One region of the Cytobacillus sp. genome, then DNA from elsewhere that is predicted to be linked to it. Evidence: riboswitches for the same ligand, from Rfam matches in the RefSeq annotation. Region 1 holds a riboswitch; each other region holds the start of a gene.
What was found. A riboswitch is a leader RNA that binds a small molecule or an ion and turns the genes downstream of it on or off. The one in region 1 is predicted to bind thiamine pyrophosphate.
Positions count from the first base shown of each region.

Region 1 (7,581 bases):
TTATGCCGGCAAAAGAAACAAAGACAAAGAGTAAAATATCTGGGAATAAATGACCCCATAAAGGTTCTGCGGCTTCAAAACCGGAACCGCTCGGGACATTCAGCCAAGGTCCGAATACCAGTACAGGAACAATGAAGATAATCATGGAAAGCCGTGCGACCTGCATAAAGGTAACAACCGTGATATCGATTCCTTTGACTTCCTCTGCCAGAAGAATCATTTGAGACAGACCTCCGGGAATACTGCCGATTAAAACCGTGGGATAGTCGATGCCCATTAATTTCGCAATGAGAAGTGCAGATATGCCGCTAAAGAGAACCATGCAGACGGTAACGAGCAAAATAAAAGGGAGCTTCTGCAGGATAAGCAGAACTGCTTCCTGTGTAAATGAAAGCCCGATGCTGTATCCGACGATGATAATCCCCGCATCACGAAATCCGGCTGGCCAATAAAACGGAATCCTGCTGAGCCGGCTTCCAATCATAACAGCAGTCAATGCACCAAGCAAAAAGGCGACCGGAATATGCATTAATGAAAATAATACTGCACCTAATACAGCAGTAAGAAAAGTGATCAATAAATTTTTATTCACAAAAAAACCTTCTTTTTATTTAGTATACCTAAAGATATTTATACCATATAAAAACAATGAATAAATTACAAGTTTTATAAAATCATATGTTTTCATACAATTTATTAAGAGAAGTCCATTTTATAGAAGGGGGACTAACCATGCCGGAAAAACTAAGCCATTTTGTTTTCATCTTATCGTTTATATGTCTTGGTTTATTTTTGCTGCTGGGTTTTTCGCCTCTGTATGATATTTATCTGAATAATATCGGCCATCGTCCATTTTCGCTTCTTCTGCTTCTGACAGTCATTGTCTTCCTCGTGAGTGTTTTTGTTTTAAAGAAAGTCCAAAACTGGCAAGCGGGTTTTCATGTATTATTTTCCATTATCCTCACCCTGTTTCTTTCATCCGTATTAGCAATCATTGTGTTCTTTGGTGGCCTATTTAGGTAAATATAAAGAGCCTGCACCATTAACGGTACAAGCTCAGCCAATTTATTGGGTTGGCATCCAGTTTACTTTCCATATTCCTTCGCTGTTTTTGCTGAGGCCGAATCCAAAGCCATCCTCTTCAGATATGGAAATATATGCTGAAGAGTCATCGCTAATGACTTCTTCTAAATGTGCATTCTTCACCCTATGCAATAATGTCTGTTCTTCTGGGATCGATGGCGACTCGCTTATAGCATTCAGGTAATGATTCAGGGTAGGGAATGGTTTTCCGATTTCCGGATCATGGTTAAACAATGCATATTGAGTAGAATAATCTTCAATTTCTTCAGCAAATAAGTACAGCTGGAATACTTCTGCCGGGCTTAAACCTCTTAAGATCTCATCCGTTCCTCTTAAAGAAAATTCTTTATACACATGGTTTAAAGGCTCCGGCAGGACCAGTTCCGCATTAATATTTAGGGCCAGCTGGAATGGAACAGCATGGAATTGAGGTTCTTTTGGGGCTGCCAGCTCCAAGACTTCAGCCTGATGTACAGCGCCTTCCGGTGCGCGATATCCATCTAAAATTAAAGAAACACTTTCTGCTTTAATGGGTGCGGCTGTGCCAAATACCTTTTTTAGCATCTCCTGATCGGTTTCATTAAAAGTTATTTTTATGGTCTTGCCATCCATGATCGGCAGCAATTTTAAAGAATCACGATCAGGCTGAAAGTATACAATTTCATCCTGAAAATCCAGAATGCCTGTAACCGCTGCCTTTCCAGTAAAAACTGCAGTTATGCGGCCATATGAATCCTTCTCGTAACCATTCAGTTTCCAGTTATTTAGCATAGCACCCTCTGTAAGGCCGGAATAAAAATCTTTATTTGAAATGACAGTCTCCTGTCCATTTTGCTTGTTAAAGTCATCTGTCTGGATTCCGGCAATCCCGCCAATCAACAGGACAAACCCAGCAGCTGCAGCGGCAGAAAGAAGCTTAGGAACATAGTCTTTTTTCCTGCCTTTAGCAGCAGAAGTGGCGATTCGGTTTCTGACTCTCTGTTTTTCTTCTTCTGTGAAAACAGAATCTTTCGTCCATGCAGCATTCAACTCTTTCTTCACTTCCTGATTCAGATCAGCCATGCTGTTCACCTCTTTCTGCAGCAGATAGTATCTTCTTCACTTTTTCCTGTCCTCTGTACAGTCTTGTTTTAACAGTAGAAATAGGAATATTAAGGGTTTCACTTATTTCAGCCAGACTGAGATCCTGGTAATAATGGAGAAGGAAGACTTCCCGGTATTTTACTGTGAGGGATTCAATCGTTTTTAGCAATTCCTGATGTTCATCCCGTTCAAGAAATGAAGCTTCCGGATCTTTTTCTCTATCCTTCTTCAGGAAAAAAACCTTTTCATTCAGGACCATATTTCGATAATGCCAGCTTTTAAGATAGTCTTTGCTTTTATTAATAGCGATTGTAAAAATCCATGTTTTAAAAGAAGATCTTTGCTGGAAACTTTCCAGCTTCTCATAAACAGTAATAAAGGTATCCTGTGTTAAATCGCTGGCCGCATTCCAATCATTCACATAGCTGTATATCAATCTCTTCAAAACGGTTCCATACTCATCCATGATCATTTCAAGAACGAGAGCACGATCCACTTGATCAGCAATTGACCGTTTTACATAATCATCAGAGCTCACATGACTGCCTCCTTGCTAAATTGCCAGCTGCCGATTCCGGCTGCCTTTTGTTTCCTGACAGTTAGACGACAGATACAAGTAAATCGCTTCAACTTTTGGCATCTATTAAGATTATACAAAAAAAGCGCATACCATTTGGTCTGCGCCTGATTATTTAATCCGATTAAATAAAACCACATCCATGCATAGCTTAAGAACAGAAGGAGCAAAAATAACAAGGAACATTCATCATTTCCTCATTTGTTCATATTGAGTAATTCTGGCCTATACAATTAGATTGGGAATAATGATCGCTATTTTCGAATAAATGATTCTGCCCAAATGCTTTGTTTTTGATGGGACGATTATTTATTTATATAATGGATTTATTGTGCAAGAAAGAAGGGAGATTATTATGTCACAATCAAATATTGCTCCACAGATCAAATTAATCGCTCTTGATATGGATGGAACCTTGTTGAATTCCAGAGGGGAAATTCCAGATGAAAACCGCAAGGCAATACGGGAGGCGAAGGAAAAAGGGATTGAAGTTATTTTAAGCACGGGAAGATCCAGGCTCACGGCAGGCGATCATGCTGATTCTTTGGAATTGAACTCCTATTTGATCACGGTCAACGGCAGTGAAATATTTGGCCCTGGTGGAGAATTAATCACAAGGACTCCTGTTGATTCTAAAGTAATGGAATGGATGTGGAATTTATCCCAGTCACATAAGACCAAATTCTGGGCAACCAGCTGCGAACAAGTTTGGATGAATGAAATGCCAGAAAATATTCATGACCATGAATGGCTTAAATTTGGATTTGATATATCAGATGATGAGATCAGGGAACTCATTCATAAAGAGCTTCGAACAAAAGGGGACCTGGAAATTACAAATTCCAGCTTAACTAATATTGAGGTAAATGCTCTGGGCATCAATAAAGCCAGAGGTATCCAGAAGGTAACTGAGATTCTTGGCATTTCGATGGAAAATGTAATGGCAATGGGAGACAGCTTAAATGATATTGCCATGATAGAGGAATCTGGCTGGGGAGTAGCAATGGGAAATGCCCAGGATATTGTGAAAGAAACAGCCAATGCTGTTACGGGAACTAATGATGACGCTGGTGTTGCAAAAGCAATCCGAAAGTGGGCTCTCTAAGATTAAAAACCGGCTAACATGCCGGTTTTTGGTTTATTTGGATGCTCTTTTGGCAATTAGAATGGTTTCTTCCAGTGCTATTTCCACATTTCCTTTAATCGCCCTGGAAATCATACAGGATGCTTCAGCTTTTTGCGCCAGCTTTCGCGCAAGTGAATGATCCTTTTCTGTCGCATCAGCTTTTAACAAGATAAGGGGGCGATGAATAATTTTCCTATACGTAATCACTCCTTTGGTTACATCCACAATTCCAATTGATTCCATCGTAAGGTCTTCTTTTTCGAGTTTGCTTCGTTCCATCATGGCTGCCAGGGTAATGATATAACAAGTTGCTGCAGCCCCAAGCAGCATTTCATCCGGATTTGTTCCGATTCCGGGACCTTCCATTTCTGGGGGAATGGAAACCTTTGTTTTCAGCCCTCCAGTCTCAATTTCTCCAACATCATTACGAAGTCCAGGCCAATGTGCTTTTAAATGGAATTGGTGTTCAGCCATTCTTTGATTCCTCCAAGTTATGTATTTCTATTTAAACCTTAAAGAGGAACAGGCAGAATTGCAAGACTTTACAGATTTAACGTTTCAGGCTAAGATGAAATCAGCCAACTTAATAGTTTTACTGCTAGGGGTGCCCGATGCTCGCGGGCTGAGAAAGAAACCGGACTGTTTTTTACCCTTCGGACCTGATCTGGATCATACCAGCGTAGGAAAGTAGTAATTGCGGGGAACGATGTTTTTTCTCTTAGATTATTCAGCCAGGTCCAATTTCGGATCTGGTTTTTATTTTGTTCTCAAAAACAAATGAATTGGCTATCAATAAGGAGGATTTTCTATGAATCTTAACGATCAGATTGTCATTATTACAGGCAGCAGCAGAGGGCTGGGCAAAGAAACAGCAAAAGCATTCGCGAGGGAAGGGGCGAGAGTTGTCATTAACTATTTCCATAGCGAGGAAAAAGCACATGCTCTACAGAAGGAAATTGGCGAAAAAGCCATTGCCATTCGTGCTGATATCCGGGACAGAGGTCAAGTGAAATCAATGTTTCAAAAGGCGAAGGAACACTTTGGAGGCCCCATTACAACCATAGTCAATAATGCACTGGTGAACTTTCAATTTGACCCTATTTCAAAAAAAGATGCAGAAACAATTAAATGGGACGATTACAAAAACCAGCTCGAAGGTGCAATTCTTGGGGCTTTAAACACAGTCCAGGCTGGTCTGGAAGATATGAAAAAACAGGAGTTTGGCAGGATAATCTCGGTTGGGACCAATCTATTCCAGAATCCAGTTGTACCCTACCATGACTATACGACCAGCAAAGCTGCTCTATTAGGCTTCACCAGGAATATGGCGAATGAGCTGGGCCAATATGGGATTACTGCGAATATGGTATCAGGCGGTTTGTTAAGAACGACAGACGCCAGTGCTTCGACATCCGAGGAAGTCTTTGAAATTATCGAAAACTCAACTCCATTAAAAAAAGTCACAGATCCTGCAGAAGTGGCTGATGCAATAGTCTTCTTCGCTTCTCCCTGGGCAAGGGCGGTTACAGGACAGAATTTGGTTGTGGATGGCGGACTAGTTATGAATTAAAGGAGGAATTAATGTGAACATTCAGGAGATTAGCAGCCTATTGGAAAAACTAAGAGATACAAATCCTCTGGTACATAATATCACCAATGTGGTGGTAACCAACTTTACGGCAAATGGCCTTCTGGCTATTGGGGCATCACCAGTGATGGCATATGCACATGAAGAGGCAGCTGACATGGCTAAAATAGCTGGCGCATTGGTTCTCAATATGGGAACACTGACTGAAAAAGAAGTAAAAAGCATGCTCATAGCGGGTAAGTCAGCAAATCAGCATGGAGTGCCGGTCATTTTTGACCCTGTTGGTGTCGGCGCGACGGCCTATCGTACAGAAACAGCTAAAAGACTATTAGAAGAATTAGATATTACCATCATAAGAGGCAATGCAGCAGAAATTGCCAACGCAGCAGGACAGAAATGGAGTATTAAGGGCGTAGATGCAGTTGAAGCAGCAGGGAACACTTCTGAGCTTGCTAAGTCGGCAGCAAAAGAACTTGGTGCAGTCACTGTTATCACAGGAAAACAGGATATCGTTTCAGATGGAAGATCCACATTTGCCATTAACAATGGCCATCCTCTTCTAACGAAAGTAACAGGTGCCGGATGTCTTCTTACTTCTGTAATAGGAGCTTTCGCTGCTGTTGAAAAGGATCCTGTAAAAGCAGCAGCAGCTTCATTGGTCGTTTATGGATCTGCCGCAGAAATTGCAGCAGAAAAATCGGATGGCAAAGGCCCAGGAACTTTCCAAGCAGAGTTTTTGAATAGCTTATATAACATTTCTGCTGCAGATGTTGAAGCATATGGATCTTTTGAAAAAACGATCGGATAGGAGGCTTTTAAATGAAAGTGAATAAAGCTTTAACCATAGCGGGTTCAGATAGCGGCGGCGGCGCGGGCATTCAGGCAGACTTAAAAACATTTCAGGAACTCGGTGTTTTCGGCATGTCTGCTTTGACTGCTGTTACGGCTCAAAACACCAAGGGCGTTCAGGGAGTTTATCCAATGACAGCAGAGGCAGTGTCTGCTCAAATTCAGTCCATAGGAGAGGACCTCAGACCTGACGCTGTAAAGACAGGAATGCTTTTTAGTGCAGATATAATCGAGAGTGTTTCCAATGAAATCGTGAGATACGGATGGAAAAATGTCGTCATAGATCCAGTGATGATTGCAAAGGGAGGAGCAAGTCTTCTTCAGAATGAAGCGATATTAGCGATGAAGAAGCGTCTTATTCCGCTCTCTATGGTGATTACCCCGAATATTCCAGAGGCAGAGGTTTTAACGGACATAAGGATTCGTTCGCTGGAGGATAAAAGAGAAGCAGCAAAAAAGCTGCATCACCTTGGAGCAAAAAATGTCATCATAAAAGGCGGCCATGACGAAGCAAAGGACATAGCAGCAGACCTTCTATTTGACGGAGAAAGTTTTTCGGAATTTAAGAGCAGCAGAATACAAACCGCCAATACACATGGAACAGGCTGCACTTTTTCGGCTGCCATTACCGCTGGCCTCGCAGACGGTCTTTCTGTGCCAGAAGCTGTTGATCGAGCGAAAAAATTCATCCAGGCCGCCATTGAATTTGACTTGGGAATTGGCAGCGGTCATGGTCCTACCAATCACTGGGCGTTCAATAGAAGGAAGAAGGAGACTGAAGTTTATGGCCGTTAATCCGCAGGCAATGAGAAACTTATTAAAAGTATACTTTATAATGGGCAGCACTAATTGCCATCAGGATCCTGAAAAAGTCCTTCAATCGGCCATCAAAGGAGGAATTACGTTATTTCAATTCCGTGAAAAAGGAGCAGGATGCCTTCATGGCAAAGAAAAGGAATCGCTCGCAAAAAAGCTTCAAGCAATCTGCAAAGAGAGCAGTATCCCTTTTATTGTAAATGATGATATCGAATTGGCACTTAAAATAAATGCAGATGGTGTCCATATAGGCCAGGACGATGAACCAGCCGATGCGGTCCGCAGGAAAATTGGCAGCAAAATCCTGGGAGTCTCAGTGCACAGCATGCAGGAAGCGGAAACAGCGATCCGTCAAGGCGCAGATTACCTTGGGATAGGGCCTATTTATCCGACATCCACAAAGGAAGATGCCAAAGCCGTTCAGGGACTTACTTTTTTGACAGAATTAAGATCTGCTCA
Region 1 covers NZ_CAXQGS010000052.1:54,907-62,487, forward strand. Annotated here, with positions in the region: gene ACEQ1T_RS09310 (AbrB family transcriptional regulator) at 1-592, opposite strand, end outside; gene ACEQ1T_RS09315 (hypothetical protein) at 733-1,023, shown strand; gene ACEQ1T_RS09320 (hypothetical protein) at 1,066-2,145, opposite strand; gene ACEQ1T_RS09325 (sigma-70 family RNA polymerase sigma factor) at 2,138-2,704, opposite strand; gene ACEQ1T_RS09330 (Cof-type HAD-IIB family hydrolase) at 3,099-3,848, shown strand; gene ACEQ1T_RS09335 (OsmC family protein) at 3,882-4,343, opposite strand; TPP riboswitch at 4,460-4,572, shown strand; gene ACEQ1T_RS09340 (3-oxoacyl-ACP reductase) at 4,678-5,439, shown strand; gene thiM (hydroxyethylthiazole kinase) at 5,453-6,265, shown strand; gene thiD (bifunctional hydroxymethylpyrimidine kinase/phosphomethylpyrimidine kinase) at 6,277-7,101, shown strand; gene thiE (thiamine phosphate synthase) at 7,091-7,581, shown strand, end outside.

Region 2 (7,581 bases), on a different contig from region 1:
CGAAAAATAAGGAAGCCAGAACGATATGAAGAATTTTTAGCCATCTGGCTGCTTTTGTTCCCATCTTTTTCAACCTTTTTCCCTCCTTGTTAAATCACTTTATAAGTGTAGCAAGGGAAAAAGGCGGTCCCTATCAGCTTGAGCAGTAAATTGGGATAGGGCTTGGGGCTTAGTTTTCTTATTAACTTTTATTAATCACGTTGTATGCACCCAGTAGTTTTCCATTAGGATCCAATCTTGTTTTATGGGATTTCAACATATTAGTCCTTCCTTTCAATTGATGTTTTACCTATTTTACAAAGGGCCTGAAAAATCCTTCTATATATGCGTGAAATGCAAGGATTGGTACATATTAATTTAGAGAACTATAAGGAAGGAGCAAGTGAATTGACCAGAAAAGATGAGCAAAATAAAGAACAGACACAAGGCCCAAAGGAAGAGAGGGAACTTGTCAATGAGTTTGGAAAATATAAAGGGGAACAGCCGGTTCCGCAGCCTAAGGATTATGATGAGATAGAGTATTAAAAAAGCAGGATCAGTCCTGCTTTTTTTATATTTAAGTCTCTGGCCTTAGAATATTTTAATGCTAAGGGAGCTTTAACCTCCTTGTATTCTTTTCTACACTATAGTTAAGAAAAGCAAGAGGGGAAAATGTATGAATGGAAAAATTGAGGTTGGTTTTCATGGACTTATCATTTTAATAGCATCGCATATATTGCTTAATTTAATGCCGACACTTTTGCCCGTTTATAAATGGGTTATGATTGCAGGCATGGCTGCCATATTAGTGATGGATTTTTACTTTTTTGCTGCAGGCAAGTTCTCACGATTGAAATACAGCAGACTGGCACTGATTTATATGTTCAGTCTGCTGTTAATAGTTTTTATTACCTTTTATTTAACAAAGATAGTTGTTCTGACTGATGCATATGGGTTCGAGAGAATGCTTAGGGAATATGAAGCCGAGGGCAAGTTCATCTTTTTCTTGGTTTGCTTTTTACAGCCCATTCTTTTGCCGCTTCCTGAAGCCGTAACACTTCCTGCCGGAAGTGCCGTTTTCGGTCCGGCTGCAGCTGCCTTTCTTGGATTCACAGGTACACTATCAGGGATTATTGTTATGTTCTTGACTGCAAGGATAGGAGGATTAAAGCTTGTATCCCGGTTTATAAAGGAGCGGCATCTGATCAAATACCAAAAATACATGGAGAAAAATGAAAACACCATACTAATGCTGCTGTTTGTTATTCCGATATTGCCAGATGAGATCATTTGTGTTGGAGCAGGAATGGGTGGTGTTTCATTTAAAAAGTTCCTGGGAATTGCGTCTATTTCCAAAATGGCAACATCCTTGCTGCTGGCTTACTCTCTTTCATTGGCCAATGCATTATCTTTATCTGGCTCACAGCTTTTATTAGTCGTTTCGGTTGTGATAGGGGTATTTTACAGTGTATTTCACTTTTATAAAAAGAAGAAGAAAAGAAACTACAAGGATTGTCCGTAAGCTTTAAATGGTTCCTCCTATCGCTGTCAGTGAAACTATTCAGGCAACGATAGGATAATCACTCAGATAGATGCGAAGATTCCCGATGCTTTGGCAACCAGCTGATCCCGGTCGTTATAAATCAGGCAGTCTGTGTGGTTAAGGGTGCGCCCTCTTTTCACAAGGTGAGCATTGGCGAGAAGAAATTCACCTGTCGCCCCCTTTAGGAAAGTGACCTTTAAATCAGCTGTCACCACGGATTGCATCTGGTTTTCATCCGGCTCGAAAATATTCCCCATCGCTACATCCGCAAGAGTGGAAATGATGCCTCCATGAACCAGCCCCGCGCTGTTAATAAAGAGCGGCTGGATTGGCAAAGTCACTTTCATATTGCTTTCACTGATTCTTTCGTAATGGAATTTCAGAAATTCATCAAAAGGCTGTTTGATTAGCATTTTGCACACTCCAATTTCATTAAGGTTAAAATGTTTATTCACGATTTTTAATTAAATCCCTGCTTATTGCAGCTAATTTATATAGGAAAGGCTGCATTCCTGTGAATCTATGATTTTATTAGATGGTTTCTTAAAATCCAAAAAAGTGTTATTATTTTCAATAAATTCAAAAAAGGCGGGGCTGGAATATGGCAAAAGTAGAGAATATTAGTTTCGCGGAAAACTTTCCTATTTCATTTAAGGAACTGGAAGAAGAAGCAGAGAAAGTAATGGGAGCTGGCGGATTTGGCTATGTCCAATCAGGAGCCGGCGGAGAAGAAACGCTGAAAAAGAATATAGAATCCTTTGCAAAATACTCAATTGTACCGAGAATGCTGAGGGATGTTTCAGTGCCGGATATAAGTGTGAATTTATATGGAAGAACGTATCCTTATCCAGTTTTCCTGGCACCGATTGGAATGCAGCGCCTTGAACACAGTGAGGGAGAGCTTGCATCTGCCCGGGCGGCAGCTGCGTTTGGAATTCCTTTTATCCAAAGCACTGTATCCAGTTATTCCATTGAAGAAATCGCTAATGCAACAGGCGCGAGCCCAAAATGGTTCCAATTATATTGGTCCAATTATGAAGATGCTGCGTTCAGTATGGTGCGGCGAGCGGAGGAATCCGGCTATGAAGCCATTGTGTTAACTGTTGATACGGTGATGATGGGATGGAGGGAAGCGGATCTAAGAAACAATTTTTCACCGTTAAAGCTTGGCTATGGAAAAGCAAACTATGAGAGCGACCCAGTCTTTATGGCCTCTCTCCATGACGGGGATGTAGTTCAGGGAATCCTTGATAATATCCATCATCCGACATTGAGCTGGGAGCATATTGCAAGGCTAAAAGAGAAAACAAGTCTGCCGATTCTATTAAAGGGCATTCTCCATCCGGAAGATGCCAGGCTGGCTGTTGAAAAAGGGATAGACGGAATCATCGTTTCCAATCATGGCGGAAGGCAGCTTGATGGAGTGATTGCAGCGATTGATGCGCTTGGACCGATCGTGAAGGAAGTCAAGGGGCGGATTCCAGTATTGTTTGACAGCGGCATTCGCCGAGGATCCGATGTGGTCAAAGCACTGGCATTAGGAGCCGACGCAGTTTGCCTGGGGCGGCCATATGTGTACGGATTGGCCATTGGCGGGCAGGCTGGGGTTGAAAAGGTGATTGCCAACTTTATAGAAGAAACGAAAGTATCGCTTTCTCTGGCAGGGGTGGGGAGCCTAAAGGAGGTAGCGGGTCTGCAGCTGGTTCGATAGTTTCGGAGCATAAATTGAAGAGTTCTTAATACATTGCATCAAAAAAAGTATTTAAGCAAAAAGATTGATGACAGTGCCGGAATAATTTGATAAGCTTGAGATAGCTTATCAAACTAAATATCTATGCAACTACTAGGGGTGCCCCGAATGTGCGGGCTGAGAGGAAAGCGCGTTATAGCTTTCTGACTCTTATGGACCTGATCTGGTTAATGCCAGCGGAGGGAAGTAGGATTTGACTATATGTCAATTCATATACTTAAACCAAGCCAGGTCCTTATGGGAATCTGGCTTTTTTGTATACATACTTCTCATCCTGATAAGCAATCAGGCGGCCCTTTAGAAAGGAGGTTTAGATGAACAGAACCCGATTGTTAACTACGATGGCTTTATTTGTGGCAATTGGGACACTGGGTTCCCATTTGCTCTGGTTTCCGGCAGGCATAGCAAAGGCCTATCCGGTGCAGCATGCGGTGAATGTATTGGCAGCGGTGACGCTTGGACCCCTGCCTGCAGCAGCTGTGGCATTTATGATTGGCCTGCTTCGTAATTTGCTTGGATTCGGGACGCTGCTTGCGTTTCCAGGAGGCATGATCGGTGCGTTTTTGGCAGGTGTGCTTTATTTGAAGTTCGGCCGGAAAATATGGGCTGCTGTAGGAGAAGTGGTAGGTACCGGCTTAATTGGTGCATTGTTTGCAGTACCTTTTGCAAAGGTTCTCATGGGGAGCTCAGCTGGGGCATTCTTCTTTGTGCCGCCATTCCTGGTCAGCAGCATTGCCGGTGCGTCCATAGGCTGGATGGTTTTGGCAAAGGTTAAAGAGAAGAACTTGGTTCAGAATATGTGATGATTTTGGGCTGGCGAAGCTAGTTGAATAAGCAGATAAGCGGAGTGCAGCATAGCAATCTGACTTTATGAGCGATTTTTAAGAGTTATGGGCGAAATCCAAAATTTATGAGCGAAAAACGTCAAGTTAGAAAATCGGTAAAAAACAATTAGAATGTTAGAAAACTGCTAGGGGCGCTACGGCTGAGATAAGGAGCTTTTCCTTTGTCCCTTGGAACCTGATCTGGATAATGCCAGCGCAGGGAAGCAGTGAGGACCTCGTTATATATCCTCATGCTTTTTCCCCGGCAGCTTCTGTAATGAATAAGGAGGCTATTTTTTATGACTTTTTCAGAGATTCTGCGCAAAGAAAATGAAGATTTGTTTCAGCTGATATTTGAGCACCCGTTTGTCCAGGGTATCGGGAGAGGGGACGTGCCGAAAGAGGCGCTGGCCCATTACATTAAAGCGGACTTTGAGTATCTGAATGCGTTCATGCATATTTATGGGATTGCCATTTCAAAGTCTGCAGAGCGTAAGGATATTTCTTATTTTAATCAGCAAATAGAATTTGTATTGAACAGCGAAGTACATCCCCACCATAATTTTTGCCAGCAGATTGGGGTGGATTACGAAGCATTGCAGGGCTATCCGCTCCCTCCAACAGCTGATCATTATGTTAAGCATATGATGTATCATGCCCACACAGGCGGCATGGGTGAGATCCTTGCTGCATTATTGCCTTGTCCATGGACTTATTGGGAGATTGGGCTTGAACTCATGAAGCAATATGAGCCAGATGAGAACCATCCGTTTTATCCATGGATCTCTTTTTATGCAAATTTAAGGGTCGAAGCTGTGACCATGAATATGAGGAACCGTTTGGATGAGCTTGCTGATGCGGCATCACCGGAAGAAAGGCAGCGAATGAAGGATGCTTTCCGAAAAAGCTGCCAGCTGGAGCTTGGCTTCTGGGAGATGTCTTATACCTGCGAAGAGTGGCCGGCGGGCAATCCTGCAGCAGTCAGATAAGAAAAACGCCTGCATCTGCTTTATGGCAGTGCAGGCGTTTTTTCAAAATCCCATCTGTAATGAGCGGTAATGGGAGTCTTAAAAGAAGATAGTTTTACTTCTGCTGCAAATGGTGTGGAGTTATGTATAACATATGGAATGCCATCTTTCGTCCGTTTGTCAGATATGATTGCCACATGGTTGAATTTAGGAGAAAGGAAAACCACAATGTCACCCGGCTGCCATTGCTGAAGGTTCTTACCATCTCCTGGATTCAGTTCAGTTGTTAATGACTTTGCGAAGCGGCTAAAGAAGACATTCTGGTTTGGCACCCTTCTAAAATCAATGTTCGGATCAGGCTTGCCCTGCACTCTTGAATACAAGTCCGTATTCTCGGCGATATCCTGATCAATAAGATCCTTTAAGGTTACATCAGCCCCCTGGAATCCCCTCCAAATCACATCTGTACAGACACCTTCGCCATCGGGCGGATAGCCTCCCGCATAGTAGGCACTTTTATATGGCGTGCGCTGGTCTACTTCTTTTCTGGCTGTCAGGACCATATCTAGCGGATCGGCAATGCCGTTTAGATTTGAATCGGCCTGTGAATAATCAGAAGGCACTGCTATTTTCTTTGCAAAAGGACTTTCGAAATGAATGCCGATGGAATCCAGAATAATTCCATTTCGGAAAAAAAGAATGAATAAGAACAGTATTCCGATTATGAAAGCAAACACTTTTTTTATCATAAAAAGTCTCCTCATGTATTTTAATGATTAGACGGAATTATTTTCCAATGAGTTACATGAAGATATGATAAGATTGTTATAAAGATGCATAAAAGAGGGGATATTATGGCTCATCATATAGGGATATCGGGAAGTGTCATTTTGTCTGACAGCAAGCTGTTTCATGAACTTTTTAAACGTCATTTGCCGCATATAGAGATAGGCGAATTTCAAGATGAGGAAGCCTTTCGCTGCTTTATTGAAATGCTGGGTAAAACAAACAAAAGCTTTGGTCTTCATTCGCCTCTTTTCCGGGGGCAAAGCAAATATGATTTGCTGGAAAAGATCAGTATGAATCCGGAGGAAGCCTGGATTCAGTTTGAGGAGGAAGTGGAAAGGATGTCCCGGCTTAGGGCTGAATACATATTGGTGCACTTCCCTTACTTTAAAAAGGAAACCAGCAGGAATCCGGCAGAGGTCATTGAGGAGGGACTCAAGAAACTTAGTGTTCTCCAGAGGAAATATGGGATTTTGATTGTGTGTGAACCTAAATTGGGATTCAAACAATCGCCAGCAGGAATTCAATATCTTGACCGTTTTTCTGTAGAGACATGGAGGAAATACGGACTCGGACTTTGTGTTGATATCGGGGATTATATATTGGCCGCTGGCGAGAAGGCCATAAAATATATAGAAAAATGGACCGAGTTCGTGAGAGTCGTTCATTTACATAATGTTGAATACCAGGGCGATAAATATATTTGGGTACCTGTGCATCCATCTCATGAGAATGATGGCAGTCATCATAAAATTAAGAAACTGATGGATTTTTTAGCAAGGAATGTGAGGAAGTATTTTTTGTCATGGAGTACACTCCACACACGAACCCTCCGGAAAAAATGGCAGAAGAAGGTATCAGGTGGGCAATAGAGGTGATTGAAGAAGGATCTGCTAGTTAGGCAGCAGGCCCTCCTGGCAGAATTTTGTGCAGGTTGAAAATGAAAGGTTATCATAGTGAGTATGGGAATAACCATGTATATATGCTATGATATATGTGAAACTTTTCACAAAGAAGAGGAGGTTAATTAATTCTTATGCTGGGATTAAAACTAAAAACTGCCCTGCAGGCTTCCATTCTTTTTACTTTTGGTTTTTGGCTTCTCTTTTTCTTTTCTGAAGGGGGATTGTTTTCCTTCTTCCTGGTTATGGTTTTTTTATACTGCTTTTTCGGAAATGTGATATACGGTGTTCCAGTTTCGCTGCTTTCTGAGTTTCTTACTAGAAATCTAGCAGTATGGCGGTTTCCGGCTGCTGCATTTATACATACCTTTTTGGCTGCAGTCACTTATTTTATTATGGAAGGGTTTGCTTTCTACGCATTTATTGCTGCGGTGCTTTTCTTTTTAATAGATGAGTGGAGGAAGTGGGACCGCGAGATGCCAGGGGGCAGGAAGGTTACCTTGAATGCAGCAGGTTTCCTTGCCGCTTGCCTCCTGCCGATAGTGTTCTTTTGGATGCTCCAGCAGGCAGATCTGGAAGAAAAAACTCATGACCTTTATCTGATTCCAAAAGGGTATGCTGGTCAGGTGAGAATTGTTCATGAAATAGAGAATGCTCCTGTTCCAGAGACAGAAGGGGAGTACGATGTATTTCGGGTGAATGATAGAGGATATGCCATTACCTCTTTACCGCAAAGTGAAGGGTATATTGACGATTTGTACTATTATGCCGATGAAAAAGGGAAGCGTGAAGCAATACCAGAAAGCTGTATTTCACATGGTGGATCAGG
Region 2 covers NZ_CAXQGS010000076.1:38,208-45,788, reverse strand. Annotated here, with positions in the region: gene ACEQ1T_RS14645 (DUF2269 family protein) at 1-64, opposite strand, end outside; gene ACEQ1T_RS14640 (hypothetical protein) at 388-525, shown strand; gene ACEQ1T_RS14635 (TVP38/TMEM64 family protein) at 656-1,501, shown strand; gene ACEQ1T_RS14630 (PaaI family thioesterase) at 1,564-1,935, opposite strand; gene ACEQ1T_RS14625 (alpha-hydroxy-acid oxidizing protein) at 2,124-3,233, shown strand; TPP riboswitch at 3,358-3,474, shown strand; gene thiW (energy coupling factor transporter S component ThiW) at 3,587-4,075, shown strand; TPP riboswitch at 4,235-4,336, shown strand; gene tenA (thiaminase II) at 4,396-5,085, shown strand; gene ACEQ1T_RS14610 (DUF1287 domain-containing protein) at 5,106-5,813, opposite strand; gene ACEQ1T_RS14605 (sugar phosphate isomerase/epimerase) at 5,919-6,722, shown strand; gene ACEQ1T_RS14600 (hypothetical protein) at 6,887-7,581, shown strand, end outside.
Region 2: another riboswitch for thiamine pyrophosphate. It lies ahead of tenA (thiaminase II); the one in region 1 lies ahead of ACEQ1T_RS09340 (3-oxoacyl-ACP reductase).

Region 3 (7,581 bases), on a different contig from region 1:
ACAAGCATTGATGCAACACTAAGCCGCCGCTTTTGTCCCTGGCTTAAGGAAAAAGGATGTATGTCAGCATGCTGAAGCAGGTTCACTTGGTCCAGAACAGCTAGAACCATTTTTTGTATATCGGCATCTGGTATGCGCTGAATTTTTAAACTGAAGGCAATTTCATTATAGACAGAATCTGCAATAAATTGGTGCTCGGGATTCTGAAAAACGTAACCTAATTTTAGCCTTAACTCTTGTTCCTTCCAATGGGAAAGGGAGCGGTCATTAAAAAGAATATTGCCTTTGGATGGAGCATATAATCCTGCCAGCAGTCTGGAAAGCGTTGTTTTTCCTGATCCATTTGAACCGGCTATTGCCACAAATTCACCTTTTTTAACCGAAAAACTAATATTTTTAAGCAGATCCTTCCCATCTTTATAAAAAGAAAGATTCTCTGCGGTTAGGATGATCTGTTCTTCAAAGCCTTGATGAATAGTCTTCCTTTTATCTAAAATATGAAGTGAAGCATAGGGATTTACAAATCCAGCAATTAATTCCCGATCAGTTAACGGAAGTTTTTCCCCTTTGTAAATCCCTGCTTTTTTTCCTAATAGGCCGGCTCTTACCGGGCTTGGCAGCCAGATACCCTCAAGCAGAAGTTCTTCTGCATACTTATCAAAGCAGTCGGCAGTGCTTCCATTAAATAAAATTTCGCCATCCCGGTTTAGCACCAAGCAGCGGTCGGTCAAATCAATCCAATCATCCAGCTTGTGCTCAATTATTAGAAGGGATAAGGATTGCTCCTCTTTAAGCTCTTTGATGATGCGGGTAAGTTCATAGCTTGAAGCCGGGTCAAGGTTTGCTGTCGGTTCATCCAAAATCAGGATATCCGGTTTTAATGACAATACACATGCGAGTGCAAGTTTTTGCTTTTGTCCCCCCGAAAGGGTGTGGATTAAGGCATGCTTAAATGGCAGAAGATGAACAAGTTCCAGTGCTTCATCAATCTTGTTCTCAATTTCTTCAGGAGGTGTTTTCATATTCTCAAGTCCGAATGCCAGCTCTTCTTCAACTGTTGTCATGCAAAACTGGCTTTCTGGATCCTGAAACACAATGCCGATGTGCCGATTAATTTCACCAGGCCGGAATTCCTCCAGCATTTTTCCCTTGAAAGAAATGGTGCCTTCCAGTTCTCCATCAATGGCTTCCGGATACAATTTATTTAAGCAGAAAGCAAGCGTACTTTTTCCGCAGCCGCTGGGGCCCAATAATAGAACAGCTTCCCCTGGATAAAGACTAAAATTCAAATTCTTAAAAACAGGATTCTTCTCATCTTCATGACGGAAGGACAGCTGTTCTGTTATTAATAGAGGCTGGCTATACTGTAATGCCATTTTCTGATTTTCCCCTTTTCAGCTCTTTTCCTATAGGAAAGCTGTTTAATGCACCAGTTTTTGCAAGACTCTCACTGAGCCATTTCCCCAGCAATCCGGCAAGCAAAGCGCCGCTAATCAGTCTCACGAAAAACATGGCAGTTACATAACCGGGTGAGAGGGCTGCATAGCCTGAAATGAAATAGCCCCAAATAAAGCTTGTAACAGAAGAGCCCATGCCGGCAGCAATTAAAACCCATGTCCGGTAGTTGTTCCATTTTGTTGCCGCAAACACAGCCTCTGCTCCAATCCCCTGTATCATGCCTGAAAGAATCAGGCGAGGGCCTACTGCATTGCCAATCATGACCTCAATGGCTGCAGCGACGGTTTCCGATAAAAAGGCGGCTCCGGGTTTTCTGATTATGTACGCTGCGATGATTGAAACAATAAACCAAATGCCAAAAATCAGATCATAGCCGATTAAGCCAAACATCCCATATAACACGTTCCCAAATTGCATGAACACCAGGTATACAACTGCAAACACAACAGCGAGTACAGACAGGACAATGACCTCACGAAGTTTCCATTTTTCGAGCATATTACACAGCCCCCTTCTTGGAAGGACTGTTCGCAGACATATTCACTGTCATGACAATATGAGTAGAATCGCTTTTCTTACAGCTTTGGAATGCATCTTCCAGCGTTTTAAAAACAGCATGTGCATCTCCATCTAATCTTGAAGCATAATGGACACCTTCAGTAAATGTTCCCTGATCCTTTGCGAGCTCGACCTGCTCCATAATGACGTTCATGTATGAAGGAATCCCCATCGGATACAGTGCGAACTGTACAGCGACTTCCTGGCTGATTCCAGCAGATTTTTTTTCATTCGCCTTCTCTTCATTTTCAGCAAGATAAGCATCTCCGGCAGTATCCCCAGGGCAGCCATTTGAAAATGTGCCGTTAAATACCACATGATCACCATGCTTAGCAGCTTCAAGATAAATAGCTTTGACCACATCAAAAACATGAATGGATCTGCCGCGAACACAAGTGCTCACATCATCTGTATCCATCCATACCTTGCTTGTATCCACTTCTTTTAGAGCAGATAAAATTACATCCACAAACCTGTCAGTCATTGGATAAATTGAAAACCTGCACCCTGTAATCTCGCTTGTTCCGCATAGAAAATTTTCCTGCATCTTTCCATCCTCCTAGTTTAGTTTTCATGAAAGGCTATTTTCGCAAGGTTTGTTGCTTTTTGTATATGATTTACTGAGTTGATTGTAGCGGAATGTGCGAGACTCCTGCGGGAGTATCGGGACAGGTGAGACCCCGCAGACGCGCAGCGTCGAGGAGGCTCACCGCCCGCCCCGCGGAAAGCCAGCAGCCTGGAGCGGAAATCAACGGACAACATTAATAAGCGAAAAACAACAATTTACACGAAAAGAGCCTAATGAAAATAAAAAACTGCATTCCCATAAGGAAATGCAGTTGAATGATATCAATACACTAGAAATGATAGCCGTTCACCTGCACTTCCCCACGCTGGTATTATCCAGATCGGGTGATAAGAGTCAGAACGGATTGTTCTTCTCAGCCAAAAAGCTCCCCTAGTGCAAAATAAGATATGCAGTTTTTATTGACTCCATCTTAATACGGAGCATCCAAATTGTAAATGACTAATTTATAATTCTTTAAATCATTTGATCTATGAAAACAGACAAACGCCTTCACTAACACAGAAAAGCTATAAAAAATTTCTGCATTGTCCATGTCATGTTCTATTCCAATCCTTCCCTTCATAAAAGTGTAATAGGACAATTTTACACCGAGAAGAGGGGGGCAAATTGGATGATATACAGAATGCTTGCTTTAAATATTGACGGAACACTACTCCAATCAAATGGAAGACTTCATAAATCAACAAAAGAAGCCATTGAATATGTGCAGCAAAAAGGAATTTATGTAACACTTGTCACATCCAGAAGTTTTCCATCCGCGAAAAAAGCGGCCAAAGCATTGAAAATCAATTCTTTACTGGTCACACACAGGGGGGCTTATATTGCAGCTTCTCAGGAAAAGCCGATATATGTAAAAAGGATACAGGAAGATGAAACGTATGAAATCGTGCGCCTGCTTGAAGGCTTTACCTGTCAAATCAGGCTGGTGCACGAAAAATATTCCCTTGCCAACAAAACCAAGCTAAATACCAATATGCTTGCTAAAACGGTTTTTACAACCGGGGATCCCATTTTTTACTCGCAGCAATTTGTGGATTCATTAAGTGACACCATTCTAGATGAGCCGGTCACGCCGCCAAAAATTGAAGTGTATTTTGAAGATAAAGGAGACCTTGAGGATGCCAAGGCAGCCATTAGGGGCATGTTTGAAAATGTAGAAGTCATTAAGCTGGGTGATCTGCGGATGGATATCGTTCCTGCCGGAGTTTCAAAGCTGAATGGTTTGCTTTATTTATGTGAACATCTCGGAATATCCCGAAACCAAATGGTCGTTATAGGCGATTCGGCAGATGACCTGGAAATGATTGAAGCCGCCGGTCTCGGTGTGGCTATGGGAAATGCCCCTGCGGAAGTAAAAAAAGCAGCCGACTGGCTGACCCGATCCAATAACCAGAACGGGGTAAGCTACATGGTTAAAGAACATTTCCGGAAGCAGCATCCAATTGATTTTCTGAAGAAAATGAATCTATTAAAATAAAATCAATGAAAGAGAGTTCGATTAGGTAATCGGCTCTTTTTTTGCTTTGTGAAATTGCCAAAGGAGAAAGGAAGAAGAACCATAAATAATATAAGCAATCCATTAGGAATCATTCCGCCTATATTGACCTTGTTTCCCCATTTCTGTACACTAAAAGAAGTTTGTCAACATGAAAAATAGACACTTTACAGCTGCCGTCAAAAAAAGACATCGGCACATTTAATATATTTACTAAAAAAGGTGATCGATTTGAACATTTCAATTTTAGGTATACAGGATGAACGGTTCCATCGGCCGCTCCGGCTGATCGGGAACCTCTTTTTTGAAGAATGTGCAGTGTTGATGGGTGAGAATGCTGCAGCTGATTTGACAATTAATTTTCAGCTTGAACATGGAAAGCACATTAAGGCCATTGCAGAGCTTTCTGATAAAGATGGAAAGAATCTTTCAGCGAATTTTGAGAAGGAATTCGTTCCGGCTGAGTCAGAAAAAGAGAATTTCAAACAAATAAAAAATGCAGTATCCCATGTATATCTGACTGTTTTGCAGGACTGGACAGGCATTACCCAGAAGTGGGGAATTCTGACTGGGGTACGTCCCACAAAATTGCTTCACCGTGCTATACAGCATCAGACACCTCTCCATGAAGCCCATCAGCAGCTGAAGGAAGAGTATTTGATTACAGATGAAAAAATCCAGCTTATGCAGAATATTGTAAACAGGCAGCTTGCTGTCGTACCGGATCTTTATGACTTAAAAAATGAAGTCAGTATATATATTGGCATTCCATTCTGCCCGACAAAATGTGCGTACTGCACTTTTCCTGCATATGCGATTAATGGCAGGCAGGGTTCTGTTAACTCGTTCCTTGGCGGCCTGCATTTTGAAATGCGCAAAATTGGCGAGTGGCTGAAAGAAAATGATGTGAAAATTACTACTGTCTACTATGGAGGAGGGACTCCGACAAGCATTACGGCGGAAGAGATGGATATGCTTTATGAGGAAATGTATGACTCTTTTCCAGATGTAGAAAACATACGGGAGGTCACTGTGGAAGCTGGCCGTCCGGATACAATCACACCTGAAAAGCTTGAGGTGCTGAAAAAATGGAATATTGACCGAATCAGCATCAATCCTCAGTCCTATATTCAGGAGACCCTGAAAGCCATTGGCCGCCACCATACAGTGGAAGAAACCGTGGATAAGTTCCATTTGGCTCGCAATATGGGAATGAATAACATCAATATGGATCTGATTATCGGACTTCCTGGAGAAGGTGTGCCGGAATTTTCGCATACTTTGGATGAAACTGAGAAATTAATGCCGGAATCCCTGACTGTTCATACTTTATCCTTTAAACGAGCTTCGGAAATGACGAAGAACAAGCAAAAATATAAAGTTGCCGGGCGGGAAGAAATTGAAAAAATGATGGACATGGCTGAGGATTGGACAAGAGGGCATAATTACCATCCTTATTATCTTTACCGTCAGAAAAATATTCTCGGCAATCTTGAAAATGTCGGCTATGCCCTTCCGAATCAGGAAAGCATCTATAACATCATGATTATGGAAGAACAGCAGACAATCATCGGGCTTGGATGCGGGGCCTCCAGTAAATTCATTGATCCTCAGACTGGGAAAATCACTCATTTTGCAAACCCGAAAGATCCTAAATCGTATAATGACAGTTTTGAGCATTATGCAAACGAGAAATTGAAAATATTAAAAGAACTTTTTAATAAACACGAATCCCTGGCCGAATAGGCGGGGATTTTTTCAAAGTAAATATTTTAGAAAATTTAGAAAAATATTAAAGGAATTCCTGAAAATAAAGAGAATGAAATAGGTAATAAAGATCATAGAATTATTTGAATCCAAATGTAAGCGTTTTCTAAAGAGGGGGAATTGTAATGATGATGCAAACACCTTTGACTATGACGCAAATGATAAAGCGTGCTGAAAAGTATTTTCCAAGGAAGACAGTTGTTTCAAGAACAGCCGGAGGAATTCAGAGATTTACATATAAGCAGATTGCAGAACGTACAAGGAAGCTGGCAGAAAGCCTGCAAAACATAGGAGTGGAAAGAGGGGACAAGGTCGGGACACTTGCGTGGAACCATCATCGCCACCTGGAGGCTTATTTTGCCATTCCATGCAGCGGAGCCGTCCTCCATACGATTAATATACGTCTGTCACCTCAGCATATTACTTATATAATTAACCATGCTGAGGATAAGGTACTTCTGATTGATTCTGATATTGTACCCCTAATTGAGAAGGTTAAGGATGAACTGAAGACGGTCAAGGCGTTCATTATTATGACTGATAAAGATGAATTGCCGGAGACTTCTCTTTCGCCGGTTTATCATTATGAGACGCTTATCAATGAAGCAAGCGGTGCATATGAATATCCAGATGATCTGGATGAAAATTCGGCAGCTGGAATGTGCTATACCTCTGCAACCACAGGCAACCCAAAAGGTGTCGTCTATTCCCACAGGGGCATTGTCCTTCACAGTATGGCACTTGGAATGGCAGATAGTGCAGCGGTAAGCGAGAAAGATATCGCCCTTCCAGTAGTGCCGATGTTCCATGTAAATGCATGGGGGCTGCCTTTTGCTGCTGTCTGGTTTGGAACGACTCTTGTGTTGCCGGGACCATATTTTACACCTAAGCTCCTGGCTGAACTTATCCAATCAGAAAAAGTCACCATAACGGCCGGAGTGCCGACAATCTGGCTCGGACTATTAAAAGAACTTGATGAAAATAAATATGACATGAGTTCACTCCGATCGGTTCTTTGCGGAGGATCGGCGGCACCAAAAGGCATGATTAAAGCTTTCGAGCAAAAGCACAAAATTCCATTCATGCATGCTTACGGAATGACCGAAACAAGCCCTCTTGTTGTTATTTCGACTTTAAAAAGCTATCAGGAAGAGTTGTCAGCAGAAGAGAAGCTGGACATAAAAGCCAGGCAGGGCATACTTGTACCCGGATTGGAAATGAAGATTGCCGGCAAGGATGGGGAAGCAGCATGGGACGGAAAGGAAATGGGGGAACTGGCTATAAGAGGTCCGTGGATTGCTTCTGAATATTACAAGGATGAGCGGACAGATGAGGCGTTCCGTGATGGCTGGCTCTACACGGGTGATGTCGTAACCATTGATGAAGAAGGATTTATGAAGATTGTTGACCGGACAAAAGATTTAATTAAGAGCGGAGGGGAATGGATTTCTTCTGTTGATATCGAAAATGCCTTGATGGCTCATGAATCGGTATTTGAGGCAGCGGTTGTTGCTGTACCGCATGAGCAATGGCAGGAACGACCGGTGGCATGCGTTGTGCTGAAAGAGCCATTTAAAGGGCAGACAACAAAAGAAGAACTTTATGAATTCCTGAAGCCGCAATTTGCAAAATGGTGGCTTCCGGATGAAATTCTTTTCTTTGAAGAAATACCAAAAACATCTGTAGGGAAATTCCTGAAAATGGCATTAAGAGA
Region 3 covers NZ_CAXQGS010000133.1:12,617-20,197, forward strand. Annotated here, with positions in the region: gene ACEQ1T_RS23285 (ABC transporter ATP-binding protein) at 1-1,376, opposite strand, end outside; gene ACEQ1T_RS23290 (ECF transporter S component) at 1,360-1,956, opposite strand; gene ACEQ1T_RS23295 (YkoF family thiamine/hydroxymethylpyrimidine-binding protein) at 1,958-2,563, opposite strand; TPP riboswitch at 2,885-2,986, opposite strand; gene ACEQ1T_RS23300 (Cof-type HAD-IIB family hydrolase) at 3,216-4,082, shown strand; gene ACEQ1T_RS23305 (coproporphyrinogen III oxidase) at 4,332-5,846, shown strand; gene ACEQ1T_RS23310 (long-chain fatty acid--CoA ligase) at 5,996-7,581, shown strand, end outside.
Region 3: another riboswitch for thiamine pyrophosphate. It lies ahead of ACEQ1T_RS23295 (YkoF family thiamine/hydroxymethylpyrimidine-binding protein); the one in region 1 lies ahead of ACEQ1T_RS09340 (3-oxoacyl-ACP reductase).

Region 4 (7,581 bases), on a different contig from region 1:
TAAAGGAGGTGAAAATCATGGCAAAGAAAAAGAAAAGCCAATCAGATCATAAGAATAATGCACTTCCAAAAGAAACAGAATATGCGGATGACAGAGAAAATGGTCTTGAAAGAATCGCTTTAAAAGCCCAAAGAGACAACACCAAGTAAGCCATATGGGACAGTTAAACTGTCCCTATTTACCCCTGTCATTACGGCCAAAATGCATGTGGTACACTTTTCGTGTTTTAGTTTCGGCTTCAATATTGCTGATAAATCGTTCTTTAACCTCCTCCATAAGCAGACTCTCCAGCTTTTCAAGCCTTTTTGGTCCGAATCCGGTCATTTTTTCAGAGATTATCACCTTAAGCTCTCCATATTGCTTATACATTCGAATGCTTCCATGCCCAGTTCTTTTTGTTTTTCCTGCAGTGAAATCAAATTCATATTTTTGCTCAATAAAGGAAGAAACCTCGGGAAGACCCAAATTCTCATATAATGTCGGAAATTGATGATGGACAGGAGAATCGGTGAACCGTATGGATTCTATGTACATAACCCCTCTCCTCTCAATGGTTACAGTAATTATCTCCAATTAGGAGTGAATTCACGCGAACCTTTCCAATACTGAAATTGTTTTTGCCGCCATGGACTGATAAAATCCTTTTTATAAGAATGAAATCAAAGGAGAACTTAATATGATCAATAAAATCGGAAAAATCACAGTATACGTTGAGGACCAGGAACAGGCAAAAGAGTTCTGGCTGAATAAAATGGGGTTTGTTCTAAAGTTCGAACAGCCTATGGGACAAAATGCTGCCTGGATTGAAGTTGGTCCAAGCAATGATGAATTTACAACTTTAGTTCTCTATTCAAAGGCAGCCATGGAACAGCAAAATCCATCTGCAGTTGCCCACCCATCCATCCTTTTCAGCACATCTGATATTGAAGCTGCTTATGAACAAATGAAACAAAATGGCGTGGAAGTTGAGGATATGCTAAAAATGCCTTTTGGAACCATGTTTACGTTTAAAGACCAGGATGGAAATAACTATTTATTAAGAGAGGATAAATAATTCCAAGAAGACCTGTCCTTCAAATGCTGAGTGGACAGGTCTTTTTTCTCTTAGCCTTCAAATGCTTTCTTCAAAGTATTCAAATCAATCTTTTTCTCCATTTGGAGCAATGCCTTCATTACTCGCTCGGTTTTTTCAGAATCATGGCTGCTGATCATTTCGCTTAACTCTGCAGGTACGATTTGCCAGGATACGCCAAACTGATCCTTCAGCCAGCCGCATGCCTGTGCCTTCTCATCCCCGCCTTCAGAGAGCTTTTCCCAATAATAGTCTATTTCTTCTTGATTCTCGCAATTAACAATAAATGAAATTGCCTCATTAAACTTAAATTTTGGTCCGCCATTCAGGGCAGTAAACTCCTGCCCTTCCAGCTGAAATTTTACAGTCATAACCTTTCCCTCTGGCATGTCGCTAAGTTCGTGCCTTTCATTCCCATAGCGGGTAATCTTGCTGATAGCTGAGTCCTTAAAAATCGAAGTATAAAAGTTTGCTGCCTCTTCAGCTTCTGTATTGAACCATAAGTTTGGTGTGATTTTTTGGATTTTATTTTTCATGATATCAACTCCTGTTTAGATGCTCTTCATCTTCATTTTAGCCTAATTTTGAGTTTGATATTTAATGCTTATTAGTCAATAAATCCTGTCACACTTAGCGACAGGCAAAACTCATTATCCCAGGAAACGATGATACAGGTTCTTTGCCTGGAGAATGTCTCTTACCCCATGCACCAGCACTCTTCCATCCTTAAATACAACCACTCTTGCCTCATCGATCGAAAATGAGAGCAAATAAGGATTGCTCTCTACCATGATTCCTTGAGAGACCAGGGATTTTTCCAAAAAAGCAACATCCATGTCCTGAAGGGCTGAAGGCCTGATTTGAACAGTATCCCTCCCGCAAAGCAGTGCTGTTTTTGTCTGATTTCTGTAGTCCAGGAAGGGATAAACTGGATTAGTCCCACACGATAAGCACTGCGGATTCTTTAAGGAAGTAACATTAACAGAACTAAAATGATTTTTCCATACATCAAAAGAAACAAGTGTCCCGCGTAAGGATTCCAAGTCTTCTGCCAATATCTTTAATGCTTCAGCAGACTGGTAAGCCGCAACCATTTGAATAGCCGGCTGAATAACACCTCCCGTATCGCAAGTGGCACCTCCCAATGGCAATTTGTCCATCAGGCAATTCAGGCACGGTGACACCCCAGGCAAGATGGTATAGCTTAAACCATAGCTCCCCACACACCCTCCATATATCCAGGGAATCCGGTGCTTTTGAGTTATATCATTGATAAGAAAGCGAATGTCAAAATTATCTGTTGAGTCAATGATTAAATCAACACCCTCAATCAGCTCTTCAATCTCCTGTACTCCTACATCCATTATACGGGCAATAACTTGAACCTCTGAATTGATGGCTTTCAGGCGTTTAGCCGCTGCTATCGCTTTTGGAGCTTTACGAACAACGTCTTCTTCACTATAAAGCTGCTGGCGCTGCAGGTTGCTCCACTCCACATAATCCCGATCGGCAATGGTTAATTTGCCGATGCCTGCCCTTGTGAGGGTTTCTGCATTTGCAGCCCCTAATGCACCAGCCCCTACAATCAAAGCGTGTTTTTCCCTCAGCTTTTTCTGTCCTTCTTTGCCAATCGCAGGAAATAATATCTGGCGGGAGTATCGCTGATTCAACTAAAAACCATTCCTTCCGCCGGGCTGCTTGCTGATGAATAACGCTTTTGGGGCATCCGGCCAGCTTCATAGCCCAGCCTTCCTGCTTCAATGGCGAGTTTCATTGCTTTTGCCATTTTAACAGGATCATCGGCAGAGGAGACAGCCGTATTTAATAACACACCATCTGCTCCCAGCTCCATTGCCAATGCCGCATCTGCCGGGCTCCCAATTCCAGCATCCACAATAATCGGAACAGCAGCCTGCTCTGTAATAAATTGAAGATTAATAGGATTAATGATTCCCTGCCCTGAACCAATTGGCGAAGCACATGGCATGACCGCATGGCAGCCTATTTCTTCTAGTTTTCGGGCAAGGACGACATCATCAGAGGTATAAGGAAGAACAATAAATCCCTCGTCTAATAGAATCTCCGCTGCTTTTATTGTTTCTATTGGATCGGGAAGAAGTGTTTTGCTGCATCCAATAACCTCAACCTTAATCATGTCGCAGAGCCCGGAAGCTTTGGATAGCCTTGCTATTCGAACAGCCTCCTCAGCTGTACTTGCTCCTGCCGTATTTGGGAGTAATTTATATTTCTTTAAATCCAGCTTTTCCAAAAAGTTGGGCTGGTTCGCTTCAAAAATGTTCATACGGCGTACTGCAAACGTAAGCACCTCTGCTTCCGAAGCTTCTACAGCTTCCCTTTGCACATCAAAGCTTGGATATTTTCCTGTTCCGAGCAGCAGCCGTGAATTAAATTCATAGGGTCCAATTTTCAACAAATCATCCGCCTCCTACAAAGTGTACAATTTCGATTCGATCCCCGTCTGTCAGTATGGTTTCAGCATGTGTGGAATTATCCAAAATGTTCTGGTTTAGCTCGACAATGACTACCTTTTGCTCCAAATGAAAGTGCTCGAGCAGGCGTGAAACAGAATTAACTGTTTCCGGCAGCACAATAGCATCTCCGTTAATGACAATATTCATAAAAGCACCCCTTTTGACGAATGGACTAAACATTCAAGGCGGGACAGCTCAAATGGATTAGGCTGCTCCGTTTTGCCTTCCATGATGTCTGCCATCAGTTCTCCTGTTGCCGGGGCAAGGAGGATCCCATTCCGAAAATGCCCAGCTGCAATGTATAACCCTTCACATGCTGGATGTTGTCCCAAAAAAGGCTGCCCATCAGCCGATTGCGGACGAATTCCTGTCCAGGCGCCTTCCCATTCCGCATTCGCGATGACAGGAACCAGGTTTTGAGCCTTTTCCATCAGCAAGGATATTCCCTCAAAGGTCACCTTCTCATCAAATGAATTTACCTTAACCGTCGCTCCAACTACCAGCCTCCCGGATTGCTTTGGAACGATATAGCATCCATGTGAAAAGATCGTCCCCTGTACAAGCGGTTTTTCAACCTTGACCGAGAAGCACTCGCCTTTAACCGGAATAATGGGCAGCGAAAGGCCCGTTCTTTCAAGAAGCTCCCTGCTCCAGACCCCGGAAGCAACAATAACGGAATCTGTCAGAAGTTCTCCCAGGCTGGTTCTGACTCCATTAACCTTTTTATCTTTTAAAATAAAATCTGATACATGTGTATACTCATATATTTCTGCGCCGAGGGCTATTGAAGCTTTTGCAAAGGCAAGGGACAATTCATATGCCTGTACTTGTCCGTCATTCGGTATATACATGGCCCCCCTCAATTTATTTGATACGAATGGTTCACGTTTGATCAGGTCATCGATCGAAAACCATTCGGCCTGCTCACCCGCTTTTTGCTGGCTTTCTATCAAGCTTTTTAATGCCAGCTCCTCTTCTTTATTAGCCGCCACTTTATATACACCCTTATTTTGATAGCCAATATGCACTTGAGATAAATCTTCCAGTTCAGGAATCAGGCTCTGATACATGGAGCGGCTTTTGCATGCCAGCTGGAATAGCGGGCCGTCTTCTGTCAGTTCCGTTTGGGCTCCTAAAATTCCAGCTGCCGCTCCGGAAGCCTTGCCGGCTATTTTCCCCTTATCCAAAACGGCCACTTTATACCCTCTTTTAGCCAGTTGAAAAGCAATGGAGCTACCGTTAATGCCGCCGCCAACTATAACGGCGTCAAATATTTTCCTCATCATTTCCCCTCCTCATCTAACTTATTTAAAAAGAGCTTTGCTGCCTCTGCAGGGTCCTTTGCCTGCAAAATCCCTGACATTACAGCAATGCCATCTGCCCCCGCCTCCAAAACCTCTGGGACTTTTTCTGGTTTAATGCCTCCAATTGCCAATACCGGAATTTCTACTGCCTTTTTGAGAGCCTCCAGTGACCCAGTGCCCCTTGGCGGAGCTCCCTTCTTAGAATCGGTTTCAAATATGTGTCCAAACAGGATATAACCAGCTCCCTGTTTTGCAGCCTCTTCTGCTTCTTCAAGAGAATGTACGGAACATCCGATGGGCATATCTGGAAAATGCATTTTGACAACATGGACTGGAAGGCTGTGAAAAGCAAGATGTACACCTGCCTTACATGTCCATGCAACATCCACCCGATCATTTATAACAATTTTATGAATGGGGACTCCCTCATTACAAAGCAGCTCAATTCCTTCATATAGCTCCCTTGCGGTTCGATGTTTTTCCCTCAAGTGGAACTTATCTGCAAAGGGTTCCACTTCACCTGCTATTTCAGCAAAGGCCTCTAGAGAAAGCTTTCCATCTGATATAACATGCAGCTGTTTTTTCATTGCGGATGCTCCCGTGCTATTTTTAGATTTTGTGCAAATAAAAAACCACCTTCTAAATAGAAAGCGGCGGTATGGGGCCTTGGAATTCAGACCCGATACTCCACTTCCCTACGCTGGCATGCCAGATCAGGTTCCAAGGGTCTTAAAGCTTTTGCTTTAATCTCAGCCTGCAAACAGGCACCCCCAGCGGATTTAATTTCTATTAAACTATAAAAAGACTACTGATATATATTTCCCCCGGCCTTATTAAATTCCTCAGCTTTTTCTTCCAGTCCCTTCTTTATCGCTTCATTTGTTTCAAGCTGATGTTCTTTTGCATAATTCCGGATATCCTGAGAAATTCTCATACTGCAAAACTTTGGCCCGCACATGGAACAAAAATGAGCTGTTTTTGCACCTTCAGCCGGCAGTGTTTCATCATGAAATTCCAAAGCACGCTCAGGATCCAAAGAAAGATTAAATTGATCTCTCCAGCGAAATTCAAAACGGGCTTTTGACAGGGCATCATCCCTTTTTTGCGCTCCAGGATGTCCCTTTGCCAGATCTGCAGCATGAGCGGCAATTTTATACGTGATGACACCCTCGCGCACATCGTTTCTATTTGGCAAACCCAAATGTTCTTTAGGTGTAACATAGCAAAGCATTGCCGTACCATACCAGCCTATCATGGCAGCCCCGATTGCAGAGGTAATATGGTCATAGCCCGGAGCTATATCAGTCGTAAGGGGTCCGAGTGTGTAGAATGGTGCTTCTTTACAGATTTCCAATTGTTTATCCATATTCTCTTTGATTAAATGCATTGGAACATGGCCAGGTCCCTCGACCATTACCTGGACATCATGTTCCCAGGCAATTTTCGTCAGCTCTCCAAGTGTTTCGAGCTCTGCAAATTGAGCCTCGTCATTTGCATCTGCAATCGATCCCGGCCTCAGTCCATCCCCCAGGGAGAAGGCCACATCATAAGCTTTCATGATCTCGCAAATTTCTTCAAAGTGCGTATATAAAAAGTTCTCTTTATGATGATGCAGGCACCATTGAGCCATAATGGATCCGCCTCTCGACACAATTCCGGTCAAGCGTTTTGCCGACAGCGGCACATACCTCAAAAGGACACCTGCATGAATGGTAAAATAGTCAACCCCCTGCTCTGCTTGTTCGATTAGGGTATCCCTGTATACTTCCCACGTAAGATCCTCGGCAATGCCATTAACCTTTTCAAGGGCCTGATAAATGGGAACAGTACCGACCGGAACGGCAGAGTTTCTGATAATCCATTCGCGTGTAGTATGAATATTTTTGCCTGTAGACAGATCCATAATTGTATCCGCTCCCCATCGGGTAGCCCAGGTCATTTTCTCTACCTCTTCTTCAATTGAGGATGAAACAGCCGAGTTTCCAATATTCGCATTAATTTTTACATGAAAATTTCTTCCGATAATCATTGGCTCTGTCTCAGGATGATTGATATTGGAAGGAATTATCGCCCGCCCTCTTGCTACTTCAGACCGCACAAATTCCGGTTCCATATTTTCCCGAATAGCTATAAACTCCATCTCCGGGGTAATGATCCCCTTTTTGGCATAGTGAAGCTGGGTGACATTCTTCCCTTTTTTCGCTATCAATGGCTTGCGGTTTAAGCCAGGAAAGACTTTATGATTGGCACGCGGATCACCTTCATTGAGGTAGCCATTGTCCTCGGGCTTTACTTTCCGCCCATCATATTCTTCTACATCCGCTCGTTCCTGAATCCACCGGCTTCTCAGAGCGGGAAGCCCTTTCTTTAGATCTGCAGTATATTGAGGATCCGTATATGGTCCGCTCGTATCATATACACGAACCGGCTCATTGACCTCTTCACCAAACGTTCCGGCAGTGGGGCTTAATTCTATCTCTCGCACCGGAACCTTTATATCAGCCCTGGAACCCTTCACATATACTTTTTTGCTGCCAGTAAAGCTTGACATAATAGAAATACTCTCATGATTTAAAGAACTTGCAGTCATTAATCATCTCTCCCTTATTAAAAATGTAAGGACGAGACCTGGAACCAAGGAAGTGCCATATATGTAAAAAAGCCGGTCCACATAAAGATGGACCGGCTTAACCGCAGATGTCTTTGCACAAAG
Region 4 covers NZ_CAXQGS010000005.1:21,257-28,837, forward strand. Annotated here, with positions in the region: gene ACEQ1T_RS00605 (hypothetical protein) at 18-149, shown strand; gene ACEQ1T_RS00610 (hypothetical protein) at 175-534, opposite strand; gene ACEQ1T_RS00615 (VOC family protein) at 677-1,054, shown strand; gene ACEQ1T_RS00620 (VOC family protein) at 1,105-1,608, opposite strand; gene ACEQ1T_RS00625 (MoeB/ThiF family adenylyltransferase) at 1,723-2,742, opposite strand; gene ACEQ1T_RS00630 (thiazole synthase) at 2,739-3,506, opposite strand; gene thiS (sulfur carrier protein ThiS) at 3,508-3,711, opposite strand; gene thiO (glycine oxidase ThiO) at 3,708-4,850, opposite strand; gene ACEQ1T_RS00645 (thiamine phosphate synthase) at 4,847-5,455, opposite strand; TPP riboswitch at 5,544-5,650, opposite strand; gene thiC (phosphomethylpyrimidine synthase ThiC) at 5,674-7,458, opposite strand.
Region 4: another riboswitch for thiamine pyrophosphate. It lies ahead of ACEQ1T_RS00645 (thiamine phosphate synthase); the one in region 1 lies ahead of ACEQ1T_RS09340 (3-oxoacyl-ACP reductase).